DNA from 3 places in the Paenibacillus sepulcri genome. Region 2 is predicted to be linked to each of the others. Evidence: riboswitches for the same ligand, from Rfam matches in the RefSeq annotation. Region 2 holds a riboswitch; each other region holds the start of a gene.
What was found. A riboswitch is a leader RNA that binds a small molecule or an ion and turns the genes downstream of it on or off. The one in region 2 is predicted to bind cyclic di-GMP.
Positions count from the first base shown of each region.

Region 1: linked by a shared signal. The riboswitch ahead of ACFOLF_RS10420 (PilZ domain-containing protein) and the one ahead of ACFOLF_RS30015 (pyridoxal phosphate-dependent decarboxylase family protein) in region 2 are both predicted to bind cyclic di-GMP.
Region 3: linked by a shared signal. The riboswitch ahead of ACFOLF_RS08420 (hypothetical protein) and the one ahead of ACFOLF_RS30015 (pyridoxal phosphate-dependent decarboxylase family protein) in region 2 are both predicted to bind cyclic di-GMP.

Region 1 covers NZ_JBHRUP010000001.1:2,350,084-2,360,830, reverse strand. The annotation lists gene ACFOLF_RS10435 (class I SAM-dependent methyltransferase) at 1-247, shown strand, start outside; gene ACFOLF_RS10430 (histidine kinase N-terminal 7TM domain-containing diguanylate cyclase) at 380-2,035, shown strand; gene ACFOLF_RS10425 (HD-GYP domain-containing protein) at 2,523-3,605, shown strand; cyclic di-GMP riboswitch class I at 3,633-3,725, shown strand; gene ACFOLF_RS10420 (PilZ domain-containing protein) at 3,863-4,582, shown strand; gene ACFOLF_RS10415 (O-antigen ligase family protein) at 4,780-6,987, shown strand; gene ACFOLF_RS10410 (hypothetical protein) at 7,064-7,420, shown strand; gene ACFOLF_RS10405 (dehydrogenase) at 7,594-7,905, opposite strand; gene ACFOLF_RS10400 (cupredoxin domain-containing protein) at 7,968-8,414, opposite strand; gene ACFOLF_RS10395 (DedA family protein) at 8,578-9,195, shown strand; gene ACFOLF_RS10390 (thioredoxin family protein) at 9,368-9,934, shown strand; gene ACFOLF_RS10385 (MBL fold metallo-hydrolase) at 9,936-10,565, shown strand; gene ACFOLF_RS10380 (Tex family protein) at 10,677-10,747, shown strand, end outside.
Region 2 covers NZ_JBHRUP010000001.1:6,905,746-6,916,492, forward strand. The annotation lists gene ACFOLF_RS29975 (GerMN domain-containing protein) at 1-136, shown strand, start outside; gene rph (ribonuclease PH) at 373-1,119, shown strand; gene ACFOLF_RS29985 (non-canonical purine NTP pyrophosphatase) at 1,116-1,772, shown strand; gene asnB (asparagine synthase (glutamine-hydrolyzing)) at 1,954-3,798, opposite strand; gene ACFOLF_RS29995 (hypothetical protein) at 3,972-4,319, shown strand; gene ACFOLF_RS30000 (5'-deoxyadenosine deaminase) at 4,412-5,740, shown strand; gene ACFOLF_RS30005 (aldo/keto reductase) at 5,887-6,870, shown strand; gene ACFOLF_RS30010 (SDR family oxidoreductase) at 6,975-7,868, opposite strand; cyclic di-GMP riboswitch class I at 8,174-8,260, shown strand; gene ACFOLF_RS30015 (pyridoxal phosphate-dependent decarboxylase family protein) at 8,373-10,055, shown strand; gene ACFOLF_RS30020 (methyl-accepting chemotaxis protein) at 10,048-10,747, shown strand, end outside.
Region 3 covers NZ_JBHRUP010000001.1:1,909,097-1,919,843, reverse strand. The annotation lists gene ACFOLF_RS08445 (polysaccharide pyruvyl transferase family protein) at 1-739, shown strand, start outside; gene ACFOLF_RS08440 (glycosyltransferase) at 778-1,959, shown strand; gene ACFOLF_RS08435 (glycoside hydrolase family 88 protein) at 1,984-3,171, shown strand; gene ACFOLF_RS08430 (lipopolysaccharide biosynthesis protein) at 3,168-4,715, shown strand; gene galE (UDP-glucose 4-epimerase GalE) at 4,721-5,770, shown strand; cyclic di-GMP riboswitch class II at 5,873-5,955, shown strand; gene ACFOLF_RS08420 (hypothetical protein) at 5,935-6,141, shown strand; gene ACFOLF_RS08415 (helix-turn-helix domain-containing protein) at 6,145-6,474, opposite strand; gene ACFOLF_RS08410 (ABC transporter ATP-binding protein) at 6,768-8,570, opposite strand; gene ACFOLF_RS08405 (lasso peptide biosynthesis B2 protein) at 9,023-9,481, opposite strand; gene ACFOLF_RS08400 (lasso peptide biosynthesis PqqD family chaperone) at 9,509-9,823, opposite strand; gene ACFOLF_RS08395 (aldolase) at 9,820-10,747, opposite strand, start outside.

The DNA of each region.
Region 1 (10,747 bases), 4.6 Mb from region 2:
CACAGCGCTTGCCACAGATGCCGTTCGTGCCCAGCTATTGGAGGTTCTGGGATACAAGGTGCAGATGCTGGAATTCATCGATCCGGAGCATACGCCCAAAAACATGCTGATTCGTGCCGCTGCAGGTCCCAAAACGGATTCTGCGAAGAAGTGGCGCGAATATGAAACATTCCGGGACATGCTCCAGCTGTCACCCTACCTGGAGAGGGCGCTATTGCCCCGGATTTATAAGGAACTGGAGACATAAACAGACTCTCATCGTACAGGGGCACTAATTTATTGTCGTATAAATGTAGATTATGGTAGAATGGGAGAGCGTGGCAGGTCCCGGGCCATTTTTCATAATAATCTTATGATTGGGTGAATAATAGTGGGACTGATGACATGGCTTGATTTTGTTTTTTTTGTCGTGCTTTTCATCTTATTTGTCTATGTAATCGCCAACAACGTTATCACTCAACTGCATAGAGTATATTTGTTTTTCCACTTCTCCATGATGATTTGGCCGCTTGGCCAAATCGCAGTCCACACGACAGACAACCCTCATCTTCAGCTCATATGCATCAATGTCTCGTTTGTCGGCTTGTCCATGCTAGGCTTTGGATGGCTGCTCTTCACCAAATATTTGACGAATCACGGATTCGCGCCCAGACCCTACGTGCTTCTGATGATGCTGCTTCCGTCTGTATTTGTAGTGGTCGGGATTATCTGGAATCCAAATGACTGGTTCATTGCTGCCGTTGACGGACGTTATGACGACCGGCAGTACGGCTTGATATTCTGGTTGATGATCGTTATGCTGATTTCCTATTTTATGTACTCGATGAAGCTATTGACCCGTGCTTACCAATCAGACGCGCCGCCATCGGACCGTGCGCAGATTGCAAATGCCCTGACCGGTATTGGGGTTTTTGTCTGCTTTACCCTGCTCGATCTGCTGCTCAATGTTGTGCTTGCAAAATGGCTTCCCGTTATCCCGGGCTTAACGTCGCTCGGAATTGTAATTGCGGACATTTATTTTGTATTCTCCATTCAAAAGCACCGTATGTTCGATATCGTGAATATCGCTCAAAAAGATGTTGCCGATACGCTGTCTGTCGGTATTATTGTGCTGGACGAGCAGAATGTTGTGATTGATCTCAACAGCGTGGTGAGTCCCGTTTTCCAGCTTTCAGTCGGTACAAGGCTCGATATGGACAAGCTTCTGCAGTCAGTGGAAGACCGTGAGAAGACCGAAGCTTTTCTGGAGATGTACCGTCTGCATCCTGAAGAGCGCGTTCATACCGAGATTGAAGTGCCGGAGGAAGGCAGAATGGCCTATATTGCCTTACATGTCGCCCCTATTGTTGTTAAACAGCAAATCATTGGAAGAGTGATCACGCTGCAGGACCATACAGAGCTGAGAAGGCTTATTGAAGAAACCAGCCGTCAGAATGAAGCGCTGCAGGAGAGAAACCGCGCGCTGCTTCTTATGCAGGATGAATTGTACCAGGCCAACCGGAAGCTGGAGCAAATGGCCATTATCGATGGCTTGACGGGCTGCTACAACCGGAGATATCTGATGCAGCAGCTGGAGCATGAGGTCATGGTCAACATGCGCTATCAGATTCCTTATGCGATCCTGTTGTTTGATATCGATCTGTTCAAGACGATCAACGACGCATACGGTCATATGGTCGGCGATGATGTTCTCAAGTTGACGGCGGACGTGGTGCGCAGTACGCTCAGACAAACGGATATTTTCGCCCGCTACGGCGGGGAGGAGTTCACGGTCTACTTGCCCCACACCACCAGGCAGCAGGCGGAAGAGCTGGCGCACCGCGTACGGTCGGTTGTTGAGCATAACTTTGTCGATACCGGAGTCGGGAACGCTCCTGTTTCCATTACAATCAGTATAGGCATGCTTGCCGTTGAGCCGCAGCCGGATACTGAATTGAAGGATAGCAAGTCTTATCTGCGCGAGCTGTTCGTCAAGGTGGACAAGGCGCTTTACGAAGCGAAGGAGAACGGCCGCAACCGGATTGTTCAGTATTAGACAAGGCAGGCAGCCGTATGTGCTGTGAAGGGCGTTTTTGCTGCAGGGCGGTCGTGCTGACACACTGTGCGAATGGTCTGCCGGCATGTCGGGCGAGGTGGTGCCAATCTAGACAAACGCAGCGGCATATGCCGCTTTTACCCTTCCGGCAGCAGGCATGCTTTCTGGGCTCAAAGCATGGCCGCCTGATGAGCCGTGGACGAATTTATAATGATTTGTCCTGATTCAGATGATAAACTGATTGAAGCTGTCATTCGCCAGCTCATGAACAACTGCACAAGCTTACCCTATCGACAGGATTGAGGCTCTTTCGTCTCTGTCGGAAGCGCCAACTTTCCCGACCACGGGAGCGACTTGAATATGCTTGTGCAAATCGCAGACAACAGGATATACGCCGATAAGCAATTACACAAACTGCGTGCTGCCGAACTGGCAGCGATGCAAGCTTGATCAAATATGCAACCGGACTAAAGGCGGGAATGCTCAGATGAGAAAAGTACATATACTTTCGGCGAAGCCTGGAGATAAATTGGCTCGCCCGATCCTGCAGGAAAATGGCAACATTCTTCTGGGTGTCGGTGTCGAGCTGAATGAACGGTTTATCAATCGCCTGAAGATGCTGGGAGTCGATATGCTGTTCGTCGAAGATCCGTTTACCGAGGATCTGGAGCCGGAAACAGCGATCCGCGACGATACGCGCAGAAAAGCCCACGATGCTGTATTCAAAACCATGACCACGCTGAAGGACCATCCTATGACCAAGGGCAGAACCATTGCACCGGAGATGGGCCGGACGTTCCGGAATGTGTTTGGCCAGATCATGCAGGATCTGGTTACGCGGGCCGACGTTATGGTCAGCTTGACGAATATTCAAGTGGCGGATGGCTATCTGTTCCAGCATTCTGTGAATGTGGCAATACTGTCAGGAATAATGGGACTGGCTAAAGGCTACAACCGCAACCAGCTTGAGGAATTAGGCATGGGAGCGCTTCTGTTCGATATCGGGATGACAAGATTGCCCAAGGATCTTCTGAACAAGACCTCCCCGCTGACCCCTGAAGAGCGGGTCCTGATGGAGAAGCATACGGAGGATGGCTTCAATATTATCCGCGCCCAGCACGATATTTCCCTGTTGTCCGCGCATTGTGCTTTTCAGCATCACGAGCGGTACAATGGATCGGGTTACCCGCGTGGGCTGAAGGGGGATGCCATTCATGAATATGCGCAGATTGTGGCATTGGCCGATGTTTATGATGCGTTAACCTCGCCGAGGCCGCACCGCAAGCGTCATACGCCGACGGAAGCCATCGAGTTTTTATTCGCGGCCGGGAACACTTTCTTCGATCTTGATTTGATCCAAACCTTTTGCAAGCATATATCCATTTATCCGGTATCGACAACGGTACTGCTCAGCTCGGGTCAGATTGCGGTTGTGGCTCTGAATAATCCGCTTGCGGTCAACCGCCCGATCGTACGGATACTTCGCGAGTCGGACGGTACACCTCCTGCCCAGCCCTATCAGATTGACCTTAAGGATTCGCACAGTATCATGATCGTGGAAGAAATGTAAGAATAGCCTGTACCTAACTTCATATATATCCGATAATGGCAAACTTGCCGAAAGGCAAGGACGCAAAGCTAAAGGGTCTAAGGTTCTTGAAAAGGAGCGACTGACAGCCTGGCTGCCGAAATGAACACCCTTCAGCAGGGTGCAAGTCAAGCGGCTCCGAGGCAGAGGAACGGCTTTTTTCATTTCCTTGAACAGGCAATCCCTTATCAAACTCTCAAGACTCGGCCAGGCGATTGCACACTAAGGAGATGGTACTTATGAGCACGAATGCCCGCAGCAAGGAATTATACACGAAAGCAAAGCAAACTTACTCAGATAAGGTATTAATCCACAGCCGGACCGTAGTCGAGAAAGAAGGATATGTCTCAACGGGGATCCTGAGCCATATTGAAGGCGAGATGATGGAGATTGAAATGACGGAATACAAGTCATTTGATCTCGGTAATCCGGTGGAGATGACAATCTACTCTCCGGTGGGGATACAACGTCTGCAGTCGACGGTCATCGGCAAGGCGGAAGGATCTATCGCAGTTATATTTCCTGTCCGGGCCTTGAGCGGACTGGAAGAGAAACGGGAGTCGCCCCGTGTTCAGATTGACCATAAGGGCACCATGAAGAAAACAATTATTGAAACAAGAGAATTGTCAACAGGGCCGGAAAACTTCGAATTTATTGAAGATATGGAACTGGCCATACGAAATATAAGCTTATCCGGGCTGGGATTCATTGTTGCCGAGGGGCCGAGGCTAAAGACGAATGAGCGTCTGGAAGCCGTGTTGTCTCTAGGTTTTGAGCTGCCATGCTGGCTGGAGATCATACGCTATGACAGCGATGGAGCCCAATCCTTCTATGGTGCTCGCTTTTGCGATCTGGACGGGCTGCAGCAGCGAGCGCTGCGGGCCTTTATCCTGAGGGAGCAGGTCGCAGCCTATTATCGCAGGAAACAAGAAAAGGCCAGTGACAATCGGACTCATTAACTATAAACAACAGGTGCGCCGCGGCAATCGTGGAGCGCCTGTTTTTTTGTTCAAAGATAAGAAAATAAACTCTTCTTGCTGCTTCAGGCAGCAGCTCCATGTCACCTGATTTTCAAATCATCCTCAAACATGTTACAATATTTAGAAAATTTAGATATATCGGACAATTATAAAGAGAAATAGAAGAGGGGATTCAAATGCCAGTCGTTGTTGGTGCTGCCGGGCTGATGTTTACCGGGCTGCTGATTTGGTCCGCATACCGGAATGGAATGTTTTTTGACGCATCCTTTTACAGGTGGGAATGGATGCTTATGGCTTCAACCGTTTTATCCTTGTGTATTACGACTCGAATGCAGAGACGAATGACAAGGGGCAGCAGCAGCGGGATCTGTGAATATTTCATGGTGAAAAAAAATAAAGGGCCTGGAGAAGAGCCTGTGCGGGCCTCGGTGCCGCTGGCGGCTTATACGCCGCTGCTTATTGCGCTTTTGTTTGGATTGAGTCTAATCAACAAACCGGCTTCCGTACATGGAACTCTGGAGCAGTTGCTCAGATGGTCGGCTTATGGGGCATTCCTCATATCCGGGTATCTGTGGCTGAGAATCGGCCCTTTCCGGAGCTGGCTGTTCATGGCGCTTCAGGGTTCAGGCTTGTTCCTCATTGGCGGCGCGCTTGCCGGATGGCTCGGCTGGATAGACGTTCCGGAGATGATCCTGAGTACAGGGGATTCCAGTTTATCCGCAGTCGGTGCCCGGCTGGCCGGCTTCGTTCAGTATCCGAATTTCCTCGGAGCCGTCTCGGGAGCTTATTTGCTGTGGAACTGGCTTCTCATGATACGTGCAGGCAGTTATCGGACTTTCTTGCTTGCCGTCATGATGGCCGCGCCGCTGATGCTCGTGCTGCTGCTTACGGAATCCAGGGCAGCCTGGCTTACAACGGCTGTGGGATGGCTTGCCGGACTGCTGCTCCTGACCCGGGAGCAGCGGGTCAAATGGCTGGTTTACAGCGGCTGGACGCTTGTTGGAGCGGGGGCAGCCTATCGTATTGTTTTTGCCGCAGGTCTGCAAGGCAGTCATGAAGGCGTTGGCCACATGGGGGAGACGCTTGGGCTGCTTGCCATCCTGATGGCATCTGCAGCGGGCTTCACCGCACTTCGTACGGTATTTGCCGGCCTGTCCAGAAGACAGCTTGAGATTGCCGCGTGGGCCGGGTTGGGGGCAGCCTGTCTGATTATGGCGCTTCTCCTGCCGGCAGTGATTCAAGGCCGGATCAGCAGCGGTCATTTTCAAACCGCAGGCGCGCGTACGATGTTCTACAAGGATGCATGGAGCCTATTTCTGGAGGCGCCTCTCCTTGGTCAGGGCGGGGATACCTGGCGGATGCTGTTTACCCAAATCCAAACCTACCCGTATATTGGCAACGAAGTGCACAGCGGTTATTTGGATCTGCTGCTTGATCTTGGAATTGTCGGATTACTCGTATTTGCTTTCATGATGTACGGGCTGCTGCGGATAGTTTGGAGGCATGATCGGGCAGGAATCCTCCCTGTCGGCCTACTGATGGTTCATGCCGCCGTCGATTTTGACATGTCCTTCGGTTACTATTGGCTGCTTCTGTTTAGCTGGCTCGTCTACTACAGTCCGTACCCGGGGGCCGCGCAGAGGGGGCAATCGTTATTTGCTTCTCCACGCTCCGGACAGCTTCCGCCAAGATCGGTCTCCCTCGGCAAAAGGGCAGCAGCGAAGCGGCAGGCTGGATTCCAATTCACAGCAGCCCTGCTGACCGCTGCCGTCTTTGCTTTTGCTTCCGCGTATAGCTGGCAGTTTGACAAGGCTGTGGCGTATCGCGAGGCGGCTGCTTCGGCCGCAGGGAATGAGCAGACTGCGCTGCTGGAACGGGCTTTGGCAGCCAATCCCTATTGGAGCCGGATTCGTGTAGAGCTCTCGCAGCTCGTACCGCCGCTTACCGGCGCAAGACAGCTGGAGGCCGGCCTGCGCTATGAACCGCAGTCCGTACCGCTGCTCAGCGCCCTTGGTCTTTGCCATGCCAGGCTGGGGAACGTGAAACAAGCAGCAGCCTATCTGCGCCTGGCCCTGCAATATGATCATTACGATCGGGATAACCAGACAGGGGCGATTATGACGATGGCCCGATTGGCCCGGGATAAGCAGGCCGGGGGCCAGCTTGACGATTCCCGCCTTGCCGCAGCTACAGCCCTGGCTTTCTTCGAGGCTTTTGAATCCCAAGGAGCCGCAGCCAGACGGGGAGGGCGGGATTTCGAAGTCACTGCGGAATCGCGGAAGGCAGCGGAAGATACACGGCTGCTGCTAAGCGAGCTCGCCCGGGCCAGAACCGCTGCACAGACGAAGATGAGCAGTCCGCAGACAGAAAAGATAAACGCGTGATAGAGGCGCTTTAGCCCATTCCCTTAAGCTGCTGCAGCATACGCTGGAGTAAGAACTTGATGGGAGTGATCGGCAAATGGCCGCAGTATACGTCAAACCGAAAATGAAAAGACCGGGCAAGGGGAAAATCGTACGCTTGGCAAAGCCCAAAGGTCTGGCTCAAGCAACAGGACCAATCTTCAACCGGCTGACGGTTGTCTGGGTTCAGGGCAGCGGCGTGCCTTTCAATACGACCGGATTCTTTGCGCGATTGATCCGCAACAACCGGATTGTTTCCACAGCAGCCTTCGACCGCTTTGGGGTCGTTCGATTCAATAACATCAACACGCTGACAAATGTGAGCTACACGCTTCAAGTGTTTAGTCCGATCGGGCTGCTGTTCCGCGTCCGCACGATTCCCGCCCGGGTTGAAACCTTTGCCGTTATTGGCTAAGGTCCGGCCGTGCGCAGCAAAGAGGCTGCCCCAAGTCTTCCGAAGACTCCAGGGCAGCTTCTTTTTTTGCAGAATTTAATTTAGACAGATGTTTACGATGTTCCTCGAAAGCTATCGCCTTTGCTCAAAAGATCATACAGCAGCCGCCTGATCTGCAGCATAATACGAGAAGCTCAGCCGCCGAAGGCATCGCGGAAAGCGGCTTTCAGCTTAGCAGGGGGAATCTCCCACAGCTCCGCGATTTCGGCGCTGACGTTGTCGTCCCACCAGTCGGCGAGGATCTTCCGGTTGCTGGCATTCTCGTGAATCCAGGGCAGATTCAGCGCGACTTTTTTGAAATAGATCTTTTCCGCTTGCTCGATGCGTTCCTTGGATATCCAGACGCCGAGTCTTTTGACTGTGCGATACAGCTCATTCTCGCAGGCGCGCCTGATTTTGCGGGCGGTCGGATAACCCGCCTGGTTGCCCGGGGTAGACGATTTCATCGAATAATCGACTCCTCTCTACCCCCTATATATGCATGCCCGGTATGACCTGTCACACGCCATTATTGAATGACGATATAGCCAACCATCGGACCCCCGTGCACCAAGGTGGTGTGTGTGAGGCATATAATCGGATAAGTGCCCTTGGCTTCCGCGGCGAAACGGACCACCGTCGTTTTTCCTTGTGTAACCTCGCCTTTAATGCCAAGCCCTTCGATGACAAAAGGATGCGAGGCGCCGTTGATACCGGTGATGCGCAGCTCAACGTGATCGCCTTTATTCACGATAATAGTGCCGGGATCCCAGCGGTATACTTCTATTTTCTTGCCTTCACCCGTTGTGGACTCAAACTCTCCTGTTACCAGTTCAAAGACCCGGGGCTCCGGCTGCGCGGCCAAAGCGGCTCTGGATTGATTCCATTTGAGACAAGCTGCCGCGATAAAGAGGACGAGCAGCAGAACGGCGAACAGACGGATCTGCTTTTTGCTGACCACATAAATCTTGGACATATGAAACATTCACCCCCTTTAATTCGTGTAATAGGATTACAGCTAGTCTATGCCAGGGCTTGTCAGAGCATGACTCAGGGCGCTGGAGGCATGTCTGGAAGTATGCTAGAATACCGATAGAAAGATAATTGGCCTGTCAAATCGGGACGATAGGAGACGAGGAATGGACTGGATTCACAACTTCATTGATTCAATGCTTCAATGGATTCAAGGTTTAGGTTATTTTGGTATCGTCATTGGTCTTGCAATTGAAGTTATTCCGAGTGAAATTGTGCTTGCTTACGGCGGTTATTTGGTTTCGGATGCTGGCGGACATCAGATTACGTTTCTTGGGGCCGTTATTTTTGGCGTCATCGGCGCTATTGTGCAGCAGTGGATTCTGTATGCGATTGGCCGGTACGCCGGACGTCCTTTCTTCGAGAAATACGGCAAATACATAAAAATCAAACCCAAGCATCTGGATACCGCGGAAGGGTGGTTTAACAAATACGGGTCCGGAATTGTGTTCACCGCAAGATTCGTCCCCATTATGCGTCAAGCTATCTCCATTCCGGCGGGAATGGCGAGGATGAATTTCTGGCTGTTTACGCTGCTGACGGCACTTGCTTCGATTCCATGGTCGCTTCTGTTTGTTTATCTGGGCTGGAAGCTGGGCGACCAGTGGGAGAACATTGATGAGAAAGCAGCCCCTTATGTCCAGCCGGCACTTCTGATTGCCCTTGCGGTCCTGGTTATTTATGTGATGGTTAAGGTGCTGAAAGGACGCGGCAAGTCCGTTTAGTTTGTAGTTTGGCATGCCGGTTTGGTATAATTAGGCTGCTGGTTAAGAAAGCGGATTAATGTGTTGGCCGTGTATCACTAAAAACTCAGCTTATGCTTTCAATGTGAGTTTTTAGCTCGCAAGAAGTGAATTCAAGCCGGTTCACTAAAAACTCTTTGGGAGGTTTTTCATCATGGCTAAAAGTGTAGCAAGCAAGCTCAATACGGGGATCAGTCCGCAGCAGTTCATCGATTCAATGGAGAAGAACAAAGAGGCCTTTCTGGATTGGGGCAGCAGGTTTCAATGGGCGGGCGACGAAGACCGGGAGTTTTTTGAATCGCTGAACAACCGTGATGATTTGCGCTGCCTGATCCTGATGGCAGACTGGTGCGGCGATGTGGTCCGCAACGTCCCCGTTGTGTTCAAGGCTCTTGAGAACTCCGGAATCCCGGTCGAAGTGCTCGTGATGGAACAGAATCTGGATACGATGGATGAGTTTCTGACCATGGGCGGCCGCTCCATTCCTGTTGTTATTTTTGCCGATACCGGCGGCCATGTGCTTGGTCAGTGGGGACCGCGTCCAGCTCATGTGCAGGAAGCAATGATTGCGTTCAAACAGGCGAATACGGACCGGGACGCTGCTGATTATCAGGCGAATCTGAGCCTTGCCCGCCAGGAGATGGGCCGCCGCTACGGTGAAGGCACAGGGTACCAACAAACAATCGTACAAGAGCTGCGCCAGCTTCTCGCTTCTTTCTAAGATGCTGAAGATTGAGACTTTTACGCTTGGTCCCTTGCAGACAAACGCTTACCTGATTACAGAGGAGACCGGCAAACGCGGCATTATAATAGATCCTGGCATGAACCCGCAGCGGCTGCTCACGCGCATCAAGGACCTGACAATCGAAGCGATCGTGTTGACGCACGCGCATTTCGACCATATGGGCGGCGTCGATGCGGTGCGCAAGGCAGCCGGCTGCCCGGTATATCTGCATGATCTGGAAGCGGACTGGCTGACGGATGCCCGCAAGAACGGCTCCGAGCGCTGGTCCGATGTCACTCCGCCGCTTGTCACCGATCCGGCTGAGTACGCGCTGGCGCAGGGGCAGAAGCTGGAGTTGATCAGCCATACGTTTCTGGTCATGCACACGCCCGGACACTCGCCTGGAAGCGTCAGCCTGCTGTGCGGGGAGCATCTGATCAGCGGCGATGTGCTCTTCCGCAAATCAGTGGGACGAACAGACCTGCCGGGTGGCCGCGAGAGGGATTTGTACGATTCCATCCGCGGCAAATTGTATAAGCTTGATCCGAATGTGCGCGTCTATCCCGGTCACGGAGAGCGGACGACAATCGGATATGAAATGGAAAATAACCCTTACGTGCCGGCCTAGAGCCGCGCAGTAAGGGTTATGCCCTGTTATAAAGGATGGAGGAAGTGTAAAGTGGCAGAAGCAAAGCAGTATGCAAGTCAGCAGGAATTGGAGCAGGAGCCGGGCGCCAGGGTGGAGCTGACCAAAGAAGAGCAGGCGGCCGAGCAGGAACGGATTCTGAAACGGATTACCGCAGAGCTCAG
Region 2 (10,747 bases):
GGCATTAACGGCGAATACTGGTGCGGCCAAGGTTCAAATCAAGCTCAACGGCGAAACGGATTTCACCGATACCAATAACCAATCCTACAGCAGCCCTGTATCCGCACCCGAGCATGTCAACGCCTTTAAGTCCTGATCCTGACCTTATACAAGCGACAAGCCTGCCCGGGGCGAACCTGCTCCGGAGCGGGTTTTTTTGCCGTAGTTCCGGCCTTATTCCGGCACCTTATGAGGGGCTTCCCGCACGGGGGTGTGACGGTGCGCGATGGCTGTCAATCTCAGTCCGTTTGCCCGCCGCCGCCGCAAAGGATGCTTTTCCCCGTTGTCTTTGGTAGAATGATTGAGATGATTTATGAGGAGGACTACATAAGTATGAGAACAGATGGACGGCAATGGAACCAGCTTAGGCCGGTCACAATAACAATGAACCCAAATAAATATGCGGAAGGCTCCGTATTGATCGAATTCGGCGACACGAAGGTGCTCTGCACGGCTACGGTTGAGGAGCGGGTACCTCCTTTTATGAAGGGGCAGGGAAAAGGCTGGATTAACGCGGAATATTCCATGCTGCCCAGAGCCACGCAATCCCGCAATCAGCGTGAATCGGCAAGAGGGAAGCTCACCGGACGTACAATGGAGATCCAGCGGCTGATCGGCCGTGCGCTGCGCTCGGTTGTGGACCTGCAGGCGCTTGGAGAGCGGACGATTACGCTGGACTGCGATGTTATACAGGCGGATGGAGGGACAAGAACGACTTCCATTACAGGCGCTTTCATCGCTATGGCCCTGGCGGTAAACAAGCTGTCGAAGAATGTGGATTATGCCAAATATCCGATCACGGATTTTCTGGCCTCGGTCAGCGTCGGTGTGATCCAGGAGAAGACGCTGCTGGATCTGAATTATGAGGAAGATTCCAAAGCCAAGGTCGATATGAACGTTGTGATGACCGGTTCCGGCAAATTCGTCGAGGTTCAGGGAACCGGAGAAGACGCCCCCTTCTCGCGCGAGGAGCTGGATGGATTGCTTGGAGTGGCGGAAGAAGGCATTCAGGCGCTGATCGCCAGCCAGCGCGATGTGCTCGGGCCGCTGGGCAGCCGAATCGGAGCGTCGCGCGTATGACGGCAGGCAGTACAGTAGTCGTAGCTACCAAAAATCCCGGCAAGGTGCGTGAGTTTGCCCATGCGTTCGGCAAACTGGGACTGCAGGTCGTCAGCATGTTTGATTATCCCGATCTCCCTGAGATTGTGGAGGATGGAGCTACCTTCGGCGAGAATGCCCGCAAGAAAGCGAAGACCGTTGCCAAGGCGCTCGATTTGATGGTGCTGGCTGATGACTCCGGACTTGTAGTGGATGCGCTCGATGGACGTCCGGGAATCTACTCGGCACGGTACGCAGGAGAAGGAGCCAGCGACGCGCTGAATAATGCCAAGCTGCTCGATGAGCTGTCGCAGCTGGGTGCTGCGGTTTCCATTAAGGCAGAGCAAGGCACTGCTCCCCAAGGCAAAACAAAGCTGCTGAGCAAAGCGAGATTTGTCTGCGCGCTCGCCTTGTATAATCCGTCGAGCGGCAGCTTCGTGGAAGCGGAGGGTTATGTCGACGGATTCATAACCGATACGCCATCAGGAGCCGGCGGCTTCGGTTATGATCCTTTGTTCTGGCTTGCGTCCCATGGCAGGACCATGGCTGAGCTTTCAACGGAGGAGAAGCAGGCGATCAGCCATCGGGGACAAGCTCTTGCTTCCTTGTTGATCCAGCTGGAACAGCAAGTTTAGAAAGCGGCAGGAAGAAGCGGCTCTATCCGACCATAGGCGGAAGAAGCAAGTTTCTACCCTCAGTAATATAAGCAAAGTATGCGAGAGTTTTATACTTTCTTAAGAATTTGAACATAGCCAAGCCCCACAGCAGACCGCACTTGCATGGTCTGCTGCGGGGCTTCTTTTTTGCAAATTTCCGTTAACGAATGACGATTTTATATTCCCGGAGCCACATATCGGTCTGGAGCAGATAGGCGAACAGCTGAGGTCCGGACATGAGCTGGCCAAACCAGGGAATATTGGAGCTGGCGTTATCCGATTCGGCAAGCTCGCGGATTTTTTTGACGTTAATTAACGGAAGCAGGGGAGATTGGCCTTCATTCAGCACATCAAGCAATCTTGAGCGTACAGCCTCCAGATAATTGGGATTATGCGTTTTCGGGTAGGGACTTTTTTTGCGGTAGAGCACATCAGGCGGCAGTACCCCCTCCAGAGCGAGGCGCAGAATGCCCTTCTCCCGGTCGCCGGCCGTCTTGATTTCCCAAGGGATATTAAAGACATAATCAACAAGCCTGTGGTCGCAAAAAGGGACCCGGACCTCAAGGCCGACCGCCATGCTCATCCGGTCTTTGCGGTCCAGAAGTGTTGGCATAAACCGCGTAATGTTCAGATAAGACATCTCCCGCATTCTTCTGGCAGCCGCATCTTCGCCGTCCAACCTGGGCACCTGCGCAATCGCATCCGAATAACGGTCGCCGATGTATTCCAGCGGTTTGATCCAGGCGGCAACGTCCTGTGAAAGCAGACCCGCCCTCATCTCCGCAGCCAGCGCCCATGGGAAGGTGCCGGCATTCAACGCCTCCTCACGGTGGAACCAGGGGTACCCGCCGAATATTTCGTCTGCCGCCTCGCCGGAAATCGCAACCGTGGCTCCCTTTTTGATTTCCCGGCAAAACAGCAGCAGCGAAGCATCCACATCCGCCATTCCGGGCAAATCTCTTGCCAGCATGGCATCGCGCAGCGCATCGACAAGCTCGGGCGTGTCAAATTGAACAGGATGATGGACAGTATCCAGATGTTTGGTCATCCGCTCGATCCAGGGCGCATCGGAATTGGGTTGAAAAGCGTGAGCCTTGAAATGTTTATCGTTATCCACATAATCAACGGAAAAGGTATGGACCTTATCCTGCCCGTTTTGCTCATAATAACGAACGGCATAGGTCGTAAGGGCACTGGAATCCAGTCCTCCGGACAGCAGCGTGCAAAGCGGGACATCGGATACGAGCTGGCGCTCGACGGTGTCTTTGAGCAGGTCGCCTACGGTGCGGGCCGTCTCCTGGACGTTCTGGGTATGCGGCCGGCTTTCCAGCTTCCAGTAGGTTACAATGGAGACCCCGGAACGGGTGACGGTGGCGCACTGGCCGGGCAGCAGCTCGCTGATGTCGCGGTAGACCCCCTGGCCCGGTGTTCGCGCAGGTCCCATAATGAAAATTTCTGCCAGACCCTCCGCGCCAACAACGGGTTTAACGGAAGGATGGGCGAGCAGCGCTTTGAGCTCCGAACCGAATACGAACCGCCCATCCTGCTTGGCAATGAACAAGGGCTTTACACCCAGCCGGTCTCTGGCAAGGAACAGATGCTCCTCACGCGAATCCCAAATGGCAAAGGCGAATATGCCGTTGAATTTCTCAATGCATGCCTGACCCCATTCCATATAGGCAACCAGCAGCACTTCCGTGTCGCAGGTGGTAGTAAATCTTCTGCCGCGCCCCTCCAGCTCCCGCTTCAGTTCGGGGGCGTTATACAGCTCGCCGTTATAAACAATGACATACGTATCATCCTCAGTTGTCCGTATCATCGGCTGGGCGCCGTTGACGGGGTCAATAACAGAAAGCCGGCGGTGACCCAGTGCACAACTGCGGGAGAGCCATGTACCTGAGGCATCCGGCCCGCGATTTTCCAGCGTTTCAGTCATTTGTTCCAGGGTGGCGTACTGCTTGGTCAGGTCGTCGGTCCAATCGATCCAGCCCGTGATTCCACACATGTTCTCTCATTCCTCTCTAAGCAGGGCTTAAACAGCGGTACTATGATGGTTATGCCGTCAGCCAGCATAAAATGTCTGTCCGGATGGGGATGCTAGAGAAGCGAAGCGTACGGATCCATTATCGAATGGAAGGCGCGGAAGTGGAATGAGAACGGGAAGGGGCAATCACGAATATGGAAGAGCATACACAAGATTCAACCAGCCGTAAAACCTATTATGTTTCCGTCCAGGCGGGTTCGATTCTGGAGGATCAGGGAGCAACAGCCTATGAACTGGCAATAACCGCAAGTGAAGAGGAGCTGGGCCTACTGCAGGAGCTGATGGGGGAATTGTCCAGTATGGATGAAGCGCAGGCATTTCATTTTGGAGGAACTTTTTTCGAGACATCCTCGGACAAACAGATCAACGCCGGTGTTGACGGGTTGCTCATGGATATCTATAAGCTGCTGTACGAAAGAGGCACGGAGGAAACCAGGCGGCATATCTCGACGATGGGCTTGTTCTCCGAAGAAAGTCTTTAACTTGTCAGGACTATATTCAACTTGAGATGTAAAGTCTCTTCCCTATGTTCATGCTACAATGGGAGCATCTGATGATGGAGGAGGCTTCCCCTATGGGTTCAACCTTGCTGCGTAATGTCAAGATGGTGACGATGAATGACAAGGATGATATTCTGACCGGAGATATTTTAATCAAGGATGATATCATCGCTGAGGTTGGCGGCAGGATTACGGACCTTGAGCCGGATACGACAGTCATTGAAGCCCGCGGAAAGCTGCTGCTTCCCGGATTCGTGCAGACCCATATCCATTTATGTCAAACGCTTTTTCGCGGCCGCGCGGACGATATGGCGTTGATGGACTGGCTGCGGACAAGGATATGGCCTCTTGAGGCTGCCCATGATGCGGAATCTATTTATTATTCGGCCATGCTCGGCATTGGCGAGCTGCTGCTCAGCGGGACCACGACAATTCTGGACATGGAGACCGTCAGCCACACCGAGTCCGCCTTTGAAGCCATGGCGCAGAGCGGCATCCGGGCTGTATCCGGCAAGGTTATGATGGACGCGGGCGGCGATGTACCGAGGGGTCTTCAAGAGCAAACCGAAGCCTCCCTGCAGGAGAGCACAAGGCTGCTGGAGAAGTGGCATGGCCATGATGGCGGCCGTCTCAGCTATGCGTATTGTCCGAGATTTGTCGTCTCGTGCTCGGAGCGTCTTCTTACTGAGGTGCGTGATTTATCTGCCAGTTACGGAGTGCTGGTTCATACGCACGCGGCGGAGAATCAGGAGGAAATCGCACTTGTAATGACTCAGCGCGGTATGCGCAACATTGTCTATCTTGATCATATAGGCCTGACCTCCCCCCGGCTGGTTCTCGCTCACTGCATCTGGCTGGACGAGGAAGAGCGGGCCATCATGAAGCGAACCGGAACGAAGATGACCCATTGTCCGGGTTCCAATTTGAAGCTTGCCTCCGGCATAGCGAATGTGCCCGAAATGCTGGATGAGGGCATTGGTATGGGGATTGGCGCAGATGGAGCACCCTGCAACAATACGCTGGATATGTTCCAGGAGATGCGGCTGACCGCTCTGCTTCACAAACCCAGATGCGGACCGGAAAGCATGGATGCCAGGAGAGTGCTGAGGATGGCTACGATCGGCGGAGCGCAGACACTCGGTATGGATCATCTGACCGGTTCCATCGAGAAGGGCAAGAAGGCCGATCTGGTTCTGCTGAACCTGAATGATTTTCACACCTTTCCCTCTTTTGATGCCGACCCGTACTCCCGTGTTGTGTATGCCGCCTCCCGCGGTAACGTCGATTCTGTATGGGTAGACGGCAAAAACGTCGTTCAGCGGGGGCGAGTACGGACGATGGACAAGAAGCTTGTGCTCCGGGAAACGGATAAATCCATCGCCAGACTGCTCGCAAGGATTTGACCTGACGATACTTTTGGCGAGTCTGCAGAAGAGCAGGCCCGCCATTTCTGTATTTTAGCGACTCGTCCTCTTGCAGTATGCGGGAATGGCAGTCATAATGGAACAAGGCAAGAAAGCGCCATCAAAACATAAAGGCGGTTGATATCATGAAGTACAGACAACTGGGCAGCACTGAATTGCACATTAGTGAAATCAGCTTCGGAACATGGGCTATCGGCGGATCCTGGGGCGGGACGGACGATGGTTCGGCGCTCAAAGCGCTGTCACGTGCAATGGAAGAGGGCGTCAACTTCTTCGATACCGCAGATGTTTATGGCGAAGGACATAGTGAGGAACTGCTCGCCAAAGCGACAAAAGGGCGGGAGGACGAGATTTACATCGCAACCAAGTTTTGCCGTGCCGGTGATCTTCTGGATCCGGCTTCCTATTCCTACGAGTCGGTGCGGGCCTATTGCGAGGCAAGCTTGAAGCGGTTGGGCCGTGAAAGAATCGATCTGTACCAGGTGCATTGTCCGCCTACGGATATTCTGCGAAGCGGCGAGGTATTCGGCGCGCTTGACCGTCTGCGCGAGGAAGGTAAAATCCGTGAGTACGGAGTAAGCGTGGAAACCGTCGAAGAGGGCTTTATTTGCTTGCAGCATCCCAATGTGAAGGCGCTGCAGGTGATATACAACCTGTTTCGGCAGAAGCCGGAGCTTGAGCTGATTCCCAAGGCTTTCGGGCAGGGAGTGGGCATTCTGGTGCGTCTGCCGCTTGCCAGCGGGCTGCTGACGGGCAAGTTCACGGAGAAATCAACATTTGCTCCTGACGATCACCGGAACTTCAACCGTAATGGCGAAAGTTTTAATGTAGGTGAGACCTTCGCCGGAATTGCCTTCGAGATGGGCGTATCACTGAGCAAGGAGCTGTCATGGATTGCCGAGGGCAGAACGAATATGGCCAGCGCCGCGCTGCGCTACCTTCTGGATAATCCCCATATTACCTGTATCATACCGGGATTCCGAAACGTCTCGCAGGTGGAAGATAATTTGCGGGCGGCCAACGTTCCGGGTTATACGCGAAGCGAGCTCGACAAAATCCATCAATTCTACGAGCAAGAGGTTCACAACTATATCAGAGGACCTTATTGAATAAGAGAATAGTTAAGCATGGGCAGGCCCGGACGAGCGAATTCCTTCGCTTGTCCGGGCCTCTTTATGTTGTTCCATGCTGCAAATCATTTCCTTCGGGAATGCTACCCGTTCACAATTTCCCCGCCATTGATGTGAAGGACTTGACCACTCATGTAAGAAGAATCCTCGCTTGCGAGATACACATAAGCGGGAGCCAGTTCCTCCGGCTGTCCGGCACGCTTGAGCGGGACATCGGCGCCGAATTTGGCCACCTTCTGCTCATCAAAGGTTGAAGGAATAAGAGGTGTCCAGATAGGGCCGGGCGCTATGGCGTTGACGCGAATGCCCTGATCGGCAAGATTGAGCGACAAGGAGCGGGTAAAGGAAACGATGGCTCCTTTGGTCGCCGAATAATCGAGCAATGTCGGGCTTCCCCGGTAGGCGGTTACGGATGTCGTGTTAACGATTGCTGCACCGCTTGCCAAATGAGGCATAGCCGCCTGCGTTAAATAAAACATTCCGAAAATATTGGTTTTGAAGGTCCGTTCAAGCTGTTGGGGAATAATGAGCTCAATCTTATCCTGGGGATGCTGCTCCGCCGCGTTATTCACGACGATATCGAGTTTTCCCAAGCTTTTAACGGTTTCCTCCACGGCCTCGCGGCAGAAGTTCGGATCGCCGATATCTCCCTCCAGCAGAATGCAGCGGCGGCCGGCCGCTTCCACGAACTGCTTGGTTACCTCCGCATCGCTTTGTTCATTCAAATATAGAACGGCTATTTCGGCGCCTTCCTTGGCATAGGCAACCGCAACGGCACGGCCGATCCCGCTGTCTGCTCCGGATATAATGGCTACCTTGCCTTGCAGCTTGCCCGCTGCCTTCAATCCGGAAGATTCAAATTGCGGACTTGGCGTCATTTTGGATTCCAGTCCTGGCTGCCGGCTTTGATGCTGCGGCGGTAATGTGGTTGGCCTTGCTGGTGTTTCGCCTGGAGATGTCATAGGCTGCTTCGTCATTTGAGAAACAACTCCTTTCGATAAGCTATCATTCCACGAATACGATGTTCTTACGCGTTCCATTGAACTATTACCCCGGGCATGCAGAAATGAAAAAAATATAGCTCCCCTGGATAAGAGAAGAAAAACTGAAAAGTTAAGTCTTAAGAACTGGTTTAAATGTCGAAACCGCGATAAATGTAATAAATTTGTAACTTATTTTATAATTTTATTGTTAAAAGGCCCAAAAATCCTTGAAGATAATGGAACAAAATAGTAATATACGACTAAGCTTTCCGGTCTATTATTTCCACGGCGAAGACAAATTGAATACTAGGCAAAGCTATTGAAAAGTAGTGACGCAAAACTACAGGGGCATCATCCAACAGTGGAAATGCCAGCCAGTTGCATCCATTTAACAGCTGTTTAGGCTTGCCATGCCCATTATGCTGTTTTTTGCTATGCGGATCATTTATGGGTTTTTCGCATCACAAAATAAATTGGTTACAGAAAAGAGGCTATTACATGAAGATGTCACCAGTTCAAGATGTACGTCAATGGTTTCCGAGCGATGATGGGAATGAGCAGGACCGGATGCAATTGATGAAGCTTATGGAGCAGCTGATGACGGGCTTCGATCTTTTGAAGGACCCAGAGAGGGTAAACCTGAAGGGCAGCAAGGACCGGTCAGGCGATTTTTATGGACAGCTGAATGAGAGCAGTGTCATCCCCCCGCAGGGGAAAGCGATGGAAGATGTAACCCGGGGCCTGATCGAACTGATGCATGCGCATCCCTACCATACCAAATATTTTATGACCAATATTCTGCCTATGGCATCGATTCCAGGCATTATGGGAATGCTCGCCGCGATGCTTGTCAATGGCAATAATTTGTGGGATGTATATGGCCCGGCTGGCGCTGAGGCTGAAGTGCGGGTCGTCAGCATGATGTCCAAGCTGGTCGGTTATGACCATACGAGAAGCGGCGGCTACACAACCTGGGGCGGACAAGGGGCAATCTTCACCGGTCTGCGGCTGGCAATAGTCAAATTCGCTCCGGATGCTTCGCGCACGGGAGTGCCGAATAACCTGTATGCCTTCTGTTCGGATTCGGCTCATTACAGTCTGTACAAATCCATGGAAGCAACAGGACTTGGAAGCGACCGTCTGGTCAAAATCCGGACAAGAAGCGACAGCTCCATGGACACAGCGGATTTGAAATGGAAACTGGAGCAGGTTATTCGTTCAGGCGGAGTTCCGATCTATATCGTCGCCACTACGGGGACGACCGATGCTATGGGAATTGACGATATTTCCGAAATTATGAATATTGCCGTACAAGCTGCCGCGGCTAATGGATTAAACAGGCCGCATATTCATGCGGACTCGGCGCTGGGAGGATTTTTCGCTTTTTTCAATGATTATGATTTTGCCCTTAATCCGCTTGCATTGGATATGGAAACGCTGGGAGCTCTCCATGCGATCGCTGGTAAAATGAAGCATATCCATCTTGCCGATACCATGTGCTTTGATTTTCAAAAGCTGGGACAAACGCCGTATCTGACGAGCCTGCTCCTGGTTAAAGAAGCTGAATCTCTGCGGCTGCTTGATTTGAATCCCGATGAAACGCCTTATGTGGGATACCGCGGATACGGCCAGTATCATACCGGTTACACGCTGGAATGCTCCAGAATGGCCAGCTCGATCAGTATCTACAGCGCTCTGCTGGCTTTTGGCATTGAAGGGTATCAACAGCTGCTGGCGCAGTTTGTATCGGTCAATTTGGCTTTCCGCAGGCAGCTCATGAAGGAAGTTCCCGAGATGGTGATCGCAAATCCCGACAATCCCGGTATTACGACACTGCTGAGGATTTATGAGAACCGGATTTCCCGATTTCAAGAGGAATTGGCCGGGGAGTGCCCGCTTGATGAGCTCCTCCGGAACAACCGGCTTAATGAACGATTATTCGAACTGCTCGGGGAGCGGCGCGATGAAATGTTTTTTGGGGACACCAAGAAGCATCTGCTGGTTTTATCCCAGGAAGGTGTGGAAGTCCCCTTATACGCCAGCAAGCTGTTTGTGATCTCGCCTTATACACAGCTTGAGCATGTCCCGGCAATTGTCGGCTACTTAAAGGAGAGAGTAGACGAAATTTATGAGCAGTACCATTCTCCGTATCAATCAGGGAGGTCCGTCGAAGTTGTTTAATTCCTTATTGCGTCCCGTGCGGGAACGACTGTCGCTCAAAGTCATCATCAGCATCCTGCTACTGCAATTATTTACATGCGCCGCATTTGCAGGCACAACTTATTACGTCAATACGAATCTGGTCGATAAGCTGCTGCAGCAGTTCGATCTGAGGCTGAATACGGATATCGGAGTTGTCTCGGATCTGGTAGCCGGCATTCCCGGTTACGAGGCCGAAGTAAAGGATGCAAGCGATCCGCTTTATGCCGCCCTGAAACAAAATCTGGAACAGGTTAAAGTTAAGAATGGTCTGGAGAATGTGTATGTGCTCTCCAAAAGCGGCGGAAAGGACCATATCGTCGTGTTAGCCGATGTGCCGGACGATTACGGGACCGACTATCCTTTTACGGCTGATATGAACAAGGCTCTGACTGACAACAAGACAATTGTCAGCGAAATCTACAAGGATGAATTCGGTATTCATAAATCCATCTTCGTTCCCTACACGGATGGAAACACGAGCACCCTACTCGGTATCGATCTGGATGCTTCTGTTATACCCAAAATGTCATCGACCATATTTTGGTCCACCGTCATCATAACCATCATCGTTTTATTGATCGGCTCCATCGTATCGCTGGCGATCAGCCGGATCTTCACCAAGCCGATACGCAGGCTGATGTCGGCCACGGAGAAGGTGGCGGCCGGAGACT
Region 3 (10,747 bases), 5.0 Mb from region 2:
CATCGGCGAAGAGGATATGTCCGAGCAGAAGCTGCAGGACTTGAAATTATTTGATCTGATCCTGGCCCGCGAGTCCCTTACCTATAACATGCTCCTGAGTAAAGGGCTGCCCAATGTCAAATTATGCGCAGATCCGGCGTTCACGATGGAGAAGGAAGAGCTGCCGCTTCCGGATGGCTGGCAGGAGGGCAAGACGGTCGGGCTTAACTTCAGTCCGCTTGTCTGGAAGCGCAACACCAAGTCCCGGGCGGCGGTGCGCGAGCTTATCTGGCATATTCTGCATACATCGGATATGACTATTGCCCTTACGCCCCATGTCATGGAGAACGACAACAACGATCATGAGATTCTCCGCCAGTATTACGAGGAATTCAAGCAAACGGGCAGAGTCATTCTGCTCCCCGATAACCTGACTGCCGTGCAGTACAAGGGATATATCGCCAGAATGAGGTTTTTCATCGGAGCCAGAACCCATGCCACGATTGCGGCCTATTCCAGCTGTGTGCCCACGATGGTGCTGGGCTACAGCGTCAAATCCAAGGGAATCGCGATTGATATTTTCGGAAGAGAGCGTCTGGTGCTTGGAATTGCCGATATTTCCGACAGCAGCAAGCTGATCGGCAGATTCGACGAGATGCTCATGGATGAAGCGGAGCTGGTGCAGACGCTCCGGAAGTCGATCCCGAATATCAAGCGGATGTCGTACAAAGCGGTGGATTATTTGAAGCAGCTGGGCTAGGAGCAAGTCAGGATAAACTTATTAGGCGGGTGGTCGGCGTGAAGAAGAAGCTATTGTTCGTCATGAACAACCTGAACTGCGGCGGCGCCGAGAAGTCGCTTATTTCCCTCCTGCAGGCCATTGATTACTCCCGGTGTGAGGTGGATCTGCTGCTTTTCAAGCGGGAAGGAATGTTCATGGATAAAGTTCCGGAGCAGGTCCGTGTGCTTGCGGAGCCCTCCGGCTATACCTACTTTGATATGCCGGTTGGCAAGGCGCTGGCGGGAACGATCAGAAAAGGCAGAATCGATATTGCATGGTCGCGTCTGCGCGCCGGTCTCGTCTTCCGCAGGGAGAGCAACCGGTCCAGATGCGAGCAGCGGGTCTGGAAGTATATCGGCAGATCGATGACCGGACTAAGCAAGGAATACGACGCGGCTATCGGTTATCTTGAGAAATCGCCGGTTTATTATGTCATCGATAAGGTAAAGGCGCGGACGAAAATCGGATTTATTCATAACGATTACGACAAGCTGGGAATGGACCCCGGAATCGACCTGGGCTATTTCAAGGCGCTTGACTATATTGCTACTGTTTCGGAGGAATGCGTAAATATTCTGGCGGACCGTTTCCCTATGTACCGGGACAAAATCGTCCTGATGCACAACATCGTCTCGCCGGCTGCCGTTCTGAGCATGGCGCAGGATAATGCTCCCACCCCGGGTAAAGGCGTCACCATCGTCTCAGTCGGGCGCCTGAATTATCAGAAGGGCTTCGAGCTTGCCGTGGAAGCCTGCGAGCTGCTCGTCAAGGATGGATTCGATATCCGGTGGTACATCGTGGGAGAAGGCGAGGAGAGGGGGAGGCTGGAGCAGTCCATAAAGGAGAGACAGCTTCAGGACTCAGTCATCCTTACCGGTCTTCTGGAGAATCCCTATCCCTATATCAAAACCTGCGATATTTATGTACAAACCTCTTTTTTCGAAGGCCGCTGCCTGACGGTTACAGAGGCGAAAATCCTGCATAAGCCGATTGTGTCCACCAACTTTAAAGTGATATACGACCAGTTAACCGACGGGCATAACGGTTTGATCGTGGAGCAGAATGCGGCTTCGGTCTATCAGGGCGTCAAGAAACTGATCAACAGCGAGACGCTCCGCCGGCATCTGACAGATAACCTGAGGCAGGAAACATTGGGAACCGAGCATGAGATCCATAAGCTCTATCAATGGATCAGCTAGCAAGAAGGGGCGAGGCTATTGTATATTCCGTTACTATGTTGTCTGCTGCTGCTTGCCGCAGTAGTCCTCATTATTTTAATTGATGCTATTCCGATATTCGCGGACTGGCTCAGCCGCATTCGTATCGGACGATACCGCGATCTCAAGGAGTGGAACGAATCCGTCACCCAGAGGGGCGCCCAGTGGCTGAATCGTACCCCGAAGATGAAGGTGACCGATAATACCAGACTGGTCGTGATTGATATGCTGCAGGGAAACTATACCAAGAATGCGATCCAGCACTGGCAGGAGGCGGCCCTGCTTATCGGCTTGTCGGAATATGCGGACAAGAACCAGGACCGGGATATCGAGAACGAAATCAGAAAATACGTGAAAGCCAAATTTGACAGCGGCGGGAACTGGGTGGTGAAGCCCAGGCATATCGATGGCGCCATCGTGGCTTATGCTGTGATGAAGCAGCAGTGCATCGATCCGGATGGATTCAAGCCGGCGTTCGACTACATTTGGGAGTTCATTCAGGAGCATATCGGGGATGACGGCACGGTCATGTACCGCAAATCGATGAAGAACTACCGCTATGTCGATACGATCGGCTTTGTCTGTCCTTTTCTTGTCGCGTACGGTCTCCGTTATGACAAGCGGGAATGCGTGGAGCTGGCCGTCAGGCAACTGGTCGAATACGAGAGGCACGGCATGCTTGATCATCATTATCTGCCAAGCCATGCTTACCATGTGGATCATAAAACTCCGCTTGGCTTGTACGGCTGGGGGCGGGGCTTGGGATGGTTCGCTATAGGGCTCATGGACGCCTGGCGCGAGCTGCCGGCGGCTCATCCCGACAAGCCGCTGCTCGAGGGGATGATTACGAGATTTGCGGCAGCCTCCCTCGCCTTCCAGGGCGCGGAGGGGAACTGGAACTGGACGATTACCCGCCAGGAGTCCAGAGCGGATTCGTCGGCCACGGCGGTGCTTGGCTGGTTTCTCGGCGAAGCTTCACATCTGGAGCATCTCGCGGAGGCTTGCTCCAAGGGATCGCAGCGGGCAGCCTCTTATTTGATGAAGGTAACCAGGCGCAGCGGTGCAGTCGATTTCTCCCAAGGGGATACGAAGGATATCGGCGTATATTCCATGCTGTTCAATATTCTGCCCTTCACGCAGGGGTTCTGTATCCGGATGATGAATGACAAGGGCCGGGATCAGGTGCCGGCATGAGAGTCCGCAGCTCATTAATTAATATTGCGGCAGGACTCGGCAACCAGATCGTGATTACGGCTCTCAGTTTTATTTCCAGGACAGTATTCATTAACAGCCTTGGCATCGAGTATCTGGGTATTAACGGATTGTTCACCAATCTGCTGACAATGCTCACGCTGGCGGAGGCGGGTATCGGCTCCAGCATTATTTACAGCCTCTATAAGCCCGTCGCGGACAATGACAGGGACACTATCAACAAGCTGATGAAGCTGTACCGGAATGCCTATCTGGTCATTGCTCTCGTCGTGGCGCTCCTTGGCTTATCCGTGCTGCCGTTCCTGGACCATTTTGTCAAAAATTCCAGCGTGGAGCATCTGACGGCCATTTATCTGATCTTTTTGCTCAATACCGTCACCCCATACCTCTTCTCTTACAAAAATTCATTTCTGAACGTCAGCCAGAAGGGGTATATCGTAACGCTTGTATTCACCTTGTCTTCGATTCTGTCGACCTGCCTGAAAATCGGAATTCTTACTTACACGAAAAACTATATTCTTTTTCTGATGATAGACAGTGTGATCACGCTTAGCACCGCGGTTATCCTGACGGTAACCGTCAACCGGAAGTATCCGTTCCTGCGCGACAAGGTCAGCGGAGGGCTGGACAGCGTGACGAAGAAGGGGATCATCAAGAATGTGAAAGCCATTGTCCTGCAGAATACAGGCAGCTACTTCGTGCTTGGGACGGAGAATATTCTCATCTCAAGCTTCGTAAGCGTTGCGGCTGTCGGCTTGTACTCCAACTACAAGATGCTGATCGAAATCGGGCGGACCTTTATCAATCAGATTTTCAGCAATATGTATCACAGCATCGGCAATCTGGTATCCAAGGAGAGCAAGGATAAGATTTTTGCGGTATATAAAGTGACGCTGCTGCTTAATTTCTGGTTGTATTCACTGTTTGTCATTCTCTTGTCCCTATTAATCGAACCGTTCATCACCCTGTGGATCGGTCCGGATTTCCTGATGAGCGGCAGCGTGCTCGTTCTGCTGCTGGCTCTGTTTTATGAAAGAGGCATGAGAAATTCCATTACAACGGTGAAAACAACGGCAGGCATCTTCCATCAGGACCGTTATGCCCCGCTCATTCAGGCGGCCGTATGTCTTGGCGTGTCCATTACGCTCGTCCAGACGATCGGGATAGCCGGCGTGTTTATCGGGTCGCTCATCAGCAGCTTGGCCGTTCCCTTCTGGACAACTCCTTATTTTGTCTACCGGAATGTATTCCAGCGGCCCTTGACGGATTATTTCAAGACCTATTTCATCTATACGTTGGCAGGCGCGGGTGCTTATGCCCTTGCCAGCGCAGTATGCCATTTCATTCCCTCGAACGGCTTTGCAGAGCTCATAGGGAAAGGTATTGCGGGCTTTTTCACCGTTAATGTTCTTTATATCGCACTGTTTCACCGAACGGAAGAGTTTGGCTACCTGCTCGGAATCAGCCGGACCATCATCCGCAGGCTGGCGATGAGCCGCAAGGTCAATCACAATATGGAGGGATAATCCTTATGGCGATATTGGTTACCGGCGGGGCCGGATATATTGGAACCCATACCTGTGTCGAGCTGCTGGAGGCCGGGTATGACATCATTGTGGTGGATAATTTCGCCAACAGCAGCCCGGAGGCGCTCAATCGGGTAAAGGAAATCACAGGGAAATCCTTTCGGTTCTATCAATTGGACGTAAGAGACCGCAGTGCTCTTGAGGCCGTTTTTGCAAGAAATCAAATCGATGCCGCTATCCACTTTGCCGGTCTCAAGGCGGTCGGCGAGTCGGTTCGTTCACCGCTCTGGTATTATGAGATGAATATGATCAGCACGCTGGCGTTGTGCGAGGTCATGAGCAAATATGGCGTGCACAAGCTTGTGTTCAGCTCTTCTGCCACCGTGTACGGGGCATCCGGGGATATGCCGGTGTCCGAGAATTCGCCCATTGGCGCATCCAGCCCTTATGGCCGCACCAAACAAATGATTGAGCAGATATTGCAGGATCTGGCGGCATCCAATCCCGAATGGGGAATCAGCATTCTCCGCTATTTCAATCCTGCCGGCGCCCATAAGAGCGGGAGGATCGGTGAGAATCCCTCGGGCACGCCTAACAATCTGATGCCTTATTTGTCGCAGGTGGCTGCCGGGAGACTGGAAGAGCTGAGCATATATGGAAGTGATTATCCAACCCCTGACGGCACGGGAATCAGGGATTACATCCATGTTGTAGATCTGGCGCTTGGGCATATCAGAGCCCTTGGACGCATTCTGGATTCATCGGGTCTGAATATTTACAACCTGGGAACCGGGCGCGGTTCAAGCGTCCTGGAGATGATAGCGGCCTTCGAGAAAGCGACGGGGACTCATGTGCCGTACCGCTTCGCTGCCCGCAGGCCGGGGGATATTGCGGTCAGCTGTGCGGACATCCGGAAGGCCAGACAAGAGCTTGGATGGACTGCAGACCGTTGTATCGAGGAGATGTGCGAGGATACTTGGCGATGGCAGGCGAATAATCCCGAAGGCTACGATATCCATGAGAATCGGTTCATGACTGCTTTACTAAAAATGTGAATTATTCGACAAAATTAGTTGAAAAAATCAAAATTCGATCGCACGAAGCGACAGCATCAGCGGAAAGGCTTGATTATAATGGTGAATATAGAAAACGATTACATTTAAATAGGAGACGAAGAAGTGCGTTTTTACCTGGGCACCTTAAACGCATGGAGTCAGTGGTGCAACCGGCCGAATTCGGAGCGGAGGAAATGGTTATGGCGCTTGCAGAACGGATTCGCAAGGATAATTTGGACAAAGAGTGGGTTGAATTGATTATGATCGCACGGGCAATGGGGCTTGACCGGGAAGTTATCCGGGGCGTTCTGAGCGCCCTCCCGAAATTGGAAAACGGCACATTTCCCAAAGAAGAAAATACATCTACATAGTGCCTAATCCTTGTGGAGCCTCCACTTGTTGAATTCCAGAAACTCTTTAAACTGTTCCTTGCTCACGCCTGATGCCATGGCTTCGCGTACGAGGTCTTCCCATTCCTGGTCAAGCTGCCTTGCTTCGTCATCGGACTTCTGGACGTGAAGCAGTTCTTCCACGGAAATACCCAGTACGGTTCCGACTTTCTCGAGAAATTGAATGGAGGGATTCTGCTGAATCCCCCGTTCAATGGAACTTAAGTAGGACTTGGCCACGCCCGCCCGCTCAGAGAGCTCGGTTAAAGAGAGCGCCTTTCTTTTGCGCAGCAGTTGTATGCGTTCTCCAATCATTATACGTATCCTCCAATGTTATAGCTTGCTGAACCTTATTATATCGGATTCTTCTTCATTAAGAAAGAATCTGTTGCTTATAACGAACAGTTGCGGAAAAGTGAACAGCGGTTTTCATGGCGCTGAAGACTTTTCCGCTTTTTTTTTGAAATATATGAAAGTATAAATCCCGATTATACTTTGCTTATATTTCTGAGGGAAGAAACCAGGGCTTTGCCGCCAGAGGACGCGATAGCCGTTTCTTTTCATGCATGGCCGCATGAAGCTGCCTGTTTCCTCATCCTCTACGGAAGCTATACAATGGCTTCCTTCTGATTATCAAGCAGATGGCCGAATACTCCGTCCCGTTCAGATGCAAGCTGCATGAAGCCTCCGCGCTGCACCACTTTCCCCTGATCGATGACAATGACCTGATCCGCGTGACGGATTGTGGATAAACGATGGGCGACCACAATAATGGTCATGGTCCCTTTCAGCCGCTCCAGCGCCTCCTGGATTTTCTTCTCGTTCTCGGTATCCAGCGCGCTTGTCGCCTCGTCCAGCACGAGCACGGCCGGTTTGCTGATGATGGCCCGCGCCAGCACAAGCCGCTGCCTTTCGCCTCCGGACAGCCGGATGCCTCTGTCGCCAATGAGCGTTTCCAGCCCCAGAGGCAGCGCACGGACAAATTCAGCGGACGAGGCGAAGTCCAGCGCTTCCCACAGCTGATCCTCGCTGGCATCGGGCCTGATCATCAGCAGGTTTTCCCTGATGCTGGCATTGTACAAAAAGGGGTCCTGCGCCACATAGCCGATGGACCGCCGGTAGGCAAACAGATTCGCGTTGGTAATGGGTTCTCCGTCGATGAGAATCCGGCCCGATTCAGGCTGCATCAGGCCCATCAGCAGATCGATCAACGTGCTTTTTCCCGCGCCGGAACGTCCGACAAAGGCTGTCATCCGGTTAGCGGGAATGAACAGATTAATCGCCTGAAGCGTATGCGCAGCCTCCTGCCGGTGGTAGCGGAAATACACATTGTCACAGGTAAGCCCATGCTCGAGACGAAGCGGAGCCGGACTTAAGCCGGCAGGACCCGCCTCGTGCTGCTCCACCGCTTCCGCACATTCCTTCTGCAGGCCGATGAGCGCTTTGAAGGCGGGGACCGTTGCCGCCAGCTGCTCCAGATTGGATTGAATCCCTGTGAATCTCGGCCACAGCCTGGCGAAGATCAGGATAACCAGCAGAAGCTGGGGACCCTGCGTATGAAAGAACTGGAATGAGATAAACACGAAGCCCGCGATCAATAGCGCAGAGGATATTTTGTAAACCAGCTGTGAATTCATTCTGAGCCGGATGTACTCCATCTGCTCATGCATCATCCCCTGGGTAAGTGAATGAAGCCAGCCCAGGCGGGATTCCTCCAGGTTGTTGCTCTTGATATCCTTGATACCGTTCAACTGATCGGTAATGCCGGCAAGGTAGCTTTGCGAGAGCTCCGAGGTTTGACTGCCGAGCACCTTCGCCTGATGAATATATTGGCGCGAGAACAGCGCAAGAACCGTTCCGCAGCCCAGTACGAATAAAGTCATGGCCGGCGAGAGCCAGAAGGCGAACACAATCTGGATAAGCGTAAACAGGAAGGAGGTCACGAGCTGGAGAAACAGGTTGATTCCGCTAATGACGCGCGCAAGCTCGATCGTTAACAGATTTATGAGATCCGATTTCCTCTTCTGGAGGAAAAAGGACCATCTGGACGCGAGCAGCATGCTGTAAGTTTCAAAGCGAAGCTTGCGGCTGAAGATCTGCTGGATCTCCACATTGCGGATCGTAATTTTACGCTGAATGAGATTTTGACCGAACACGATCAATACATAAAGAGACAAAATCAGGGTCAGCGCCAACGTCTGTGGCATTGCCCGCAGCTCTTCGAGAATTTTGAAATCGTAGCCGCTTGCCTGCTGTACGCTCAAAATCCCACTCATGCTGATCATGGGGATCAGCAGCAGAATGCCGAGACTTTCAAGAAGACTGCTGAATACCATACCAAGCAGATTGATTGTGAGGGCAGCTCCGGAATAAGCGTATAGACGCTTCATGTAATGCAGGATGGGATTCATCAAACTCGCTCCTAAAGTGAGACCTCTCGCCGCCATTCCTATGAACGGCGGCAGCCGTTTCTTCCCGGCCTTATAGCCTGTATCAGTTTCACGTAGATAAATGTCTATAAGGTCTATGCGAAGAAACTAACCTGGCCGCCAGAGGACGGCTTCAGCCGTTTCTTCCCGGCCTTATAGCCTGTATCAGTTTCACGTAGATAAATGTCTATAAGGTCTATGCGAAGAAACTAACCTAGCCGCCAGAGGACGGCATCAGCCGTTTCTTCCTGCCTTATAGCCTGTATCAGTTTCACGTAGATAAATGTCTATAAGGTCTGTGCGAAGAAACTAACCTAGCCGCCAGAGGACGGCATCAGCCGTTTCTTCCCGCCTTATAGCCTGTATCAGTTTCACGCTGATAAATGTCTATAAGGTCTATGCGAAGAAACTAACCTAGCCGCCAGAGGACGGCATCAGCAGTTTCTTCCTGCCTTCGCAAATTTCTGCACAACGATAAACCGGTTCATAACTTCCGCGCCGGTAATATAGACGGGGCCGCTGCGCAGCCAGGCATGGGCAATGAGCTGCCCGGTCTTGTCTTTGGCAGTTCCCATGTAAAGGGTGCTGTCGATTCTGCGGCGCTCCAGCATTTTCATGCCCGCGATGGCGCGCACCAGACATTTGCTCTCCCAGGGCGTATGCCGGCTAACGGTATTGATTGCATGCGCCACCTGCCTGATTGCAGGCATACAGGGCGGGTCATAGTCCAGGGAGGTTTCCCGGGTCCGCTCTCCCAGCTTCGGGGCGATGGCGGCGAATGGCCGGAACAGCTGACATCGTGCCCAGCCCAGCAGCAGACATGCCTCGACGAACATGAGCAGCGTTCTTCTGTCCGTATGAAGCAGCTTGCGGAGAATTTTGAAGATTTTCATATGAGGTCCCTACTTTTTAAATGAAAATTAGGATGCAGACAGATGTTCATCCGCTTGGGCGTACAGGATCAGTTCATGCTCGAGCAGATGGTTCAGAAACAGCAAAACATCGCGTTCGCATTCGCTGCTGTCAACCTCGTATTCAGCCGTCAACGTTTCAACGATCCGGACAACGGGACTGCCTGCGCCGATCAACTCCCACATCCTCCCCCCGGTCTCTCCCAAATTATAATATTTGCCATTGCGGACGCTCAGCATGACTTTCTCGCCATCCATGTCGCTCACGATATTGCCGGGGTATTGCGAGACAGTTCCGGTCGGCTGTACAACGCTTGGGTTCATGAAGCTTCCTCCTTTTGAATGGTTTCGAGCAGAAGCGAACTGAGCAAGGGTGCGGTAAATCCGGAGGCGGAACGGCCGATCCGGTATACCGGAAGCCGGTTGATGAACCGGACAAGCATGCCGAAATGCCATTCCATGAGGCCCATCTTCTCCATTAACGAACGGCGGAAGGTATGGCGCAGCAGGGTATGGAACCGTTCAAGCCCTTCAACCGGTTGAATCCCGGTATCCATTTCACCCGGCACCAGCTCGAATACGCCGCCAAGCGGCAGGGGAGAAGGGTGAAAACCGGAGCGGACCGGCACCGCAAATTTAAGCTCACGGTCAAATAGCGGCTTGCAATCTGTATGATGAATGCCGAGTTCGTCGATACTGTTCTGCCACAGCTTCTGCTGCGGGTAGGAGGAAAGCACGATTGGCATATGATCTTCATTGAGAATAACGGGAATGACGTCATCGCTCAGCAGCCGGCAGCCGCGGTCCAGCAAAACGGAAGCGAGAGTGGATTTTCCGGCACCGGAATGTCCCACAATGGCATAGGCTTTCCCGTCGATAGCGACAGCGCTGCCGTGCAGGGGAAGAATTCCTCTTTGCAGGAGCAGCACACCCATACAGGTGCCCAATACGTAAAGCCTGATTTTGTCCGGATCCGATTCAGGGAAAGGGGAAACGGCAATAGAACATCCATCCTCGATACGGAAAATGGCCACATCCGGCACATGGAACATGACTGCGCTTCCACGAACAACCCAGATTTCATCCGGCGCTGCTTCTGCGTTCCAGAGCGGCAGTAAATCCGCGACGCTAATGGTAGCGGGAGCCTGCTGCTGCAGATTTTCCCCGGTTGACCCGCAGGCTTCGGTCAGCTCCGGAAGCGGAATGGCGCTTTGAATGACGCAGCCAAAAGCGTGATAGTATGCAAGA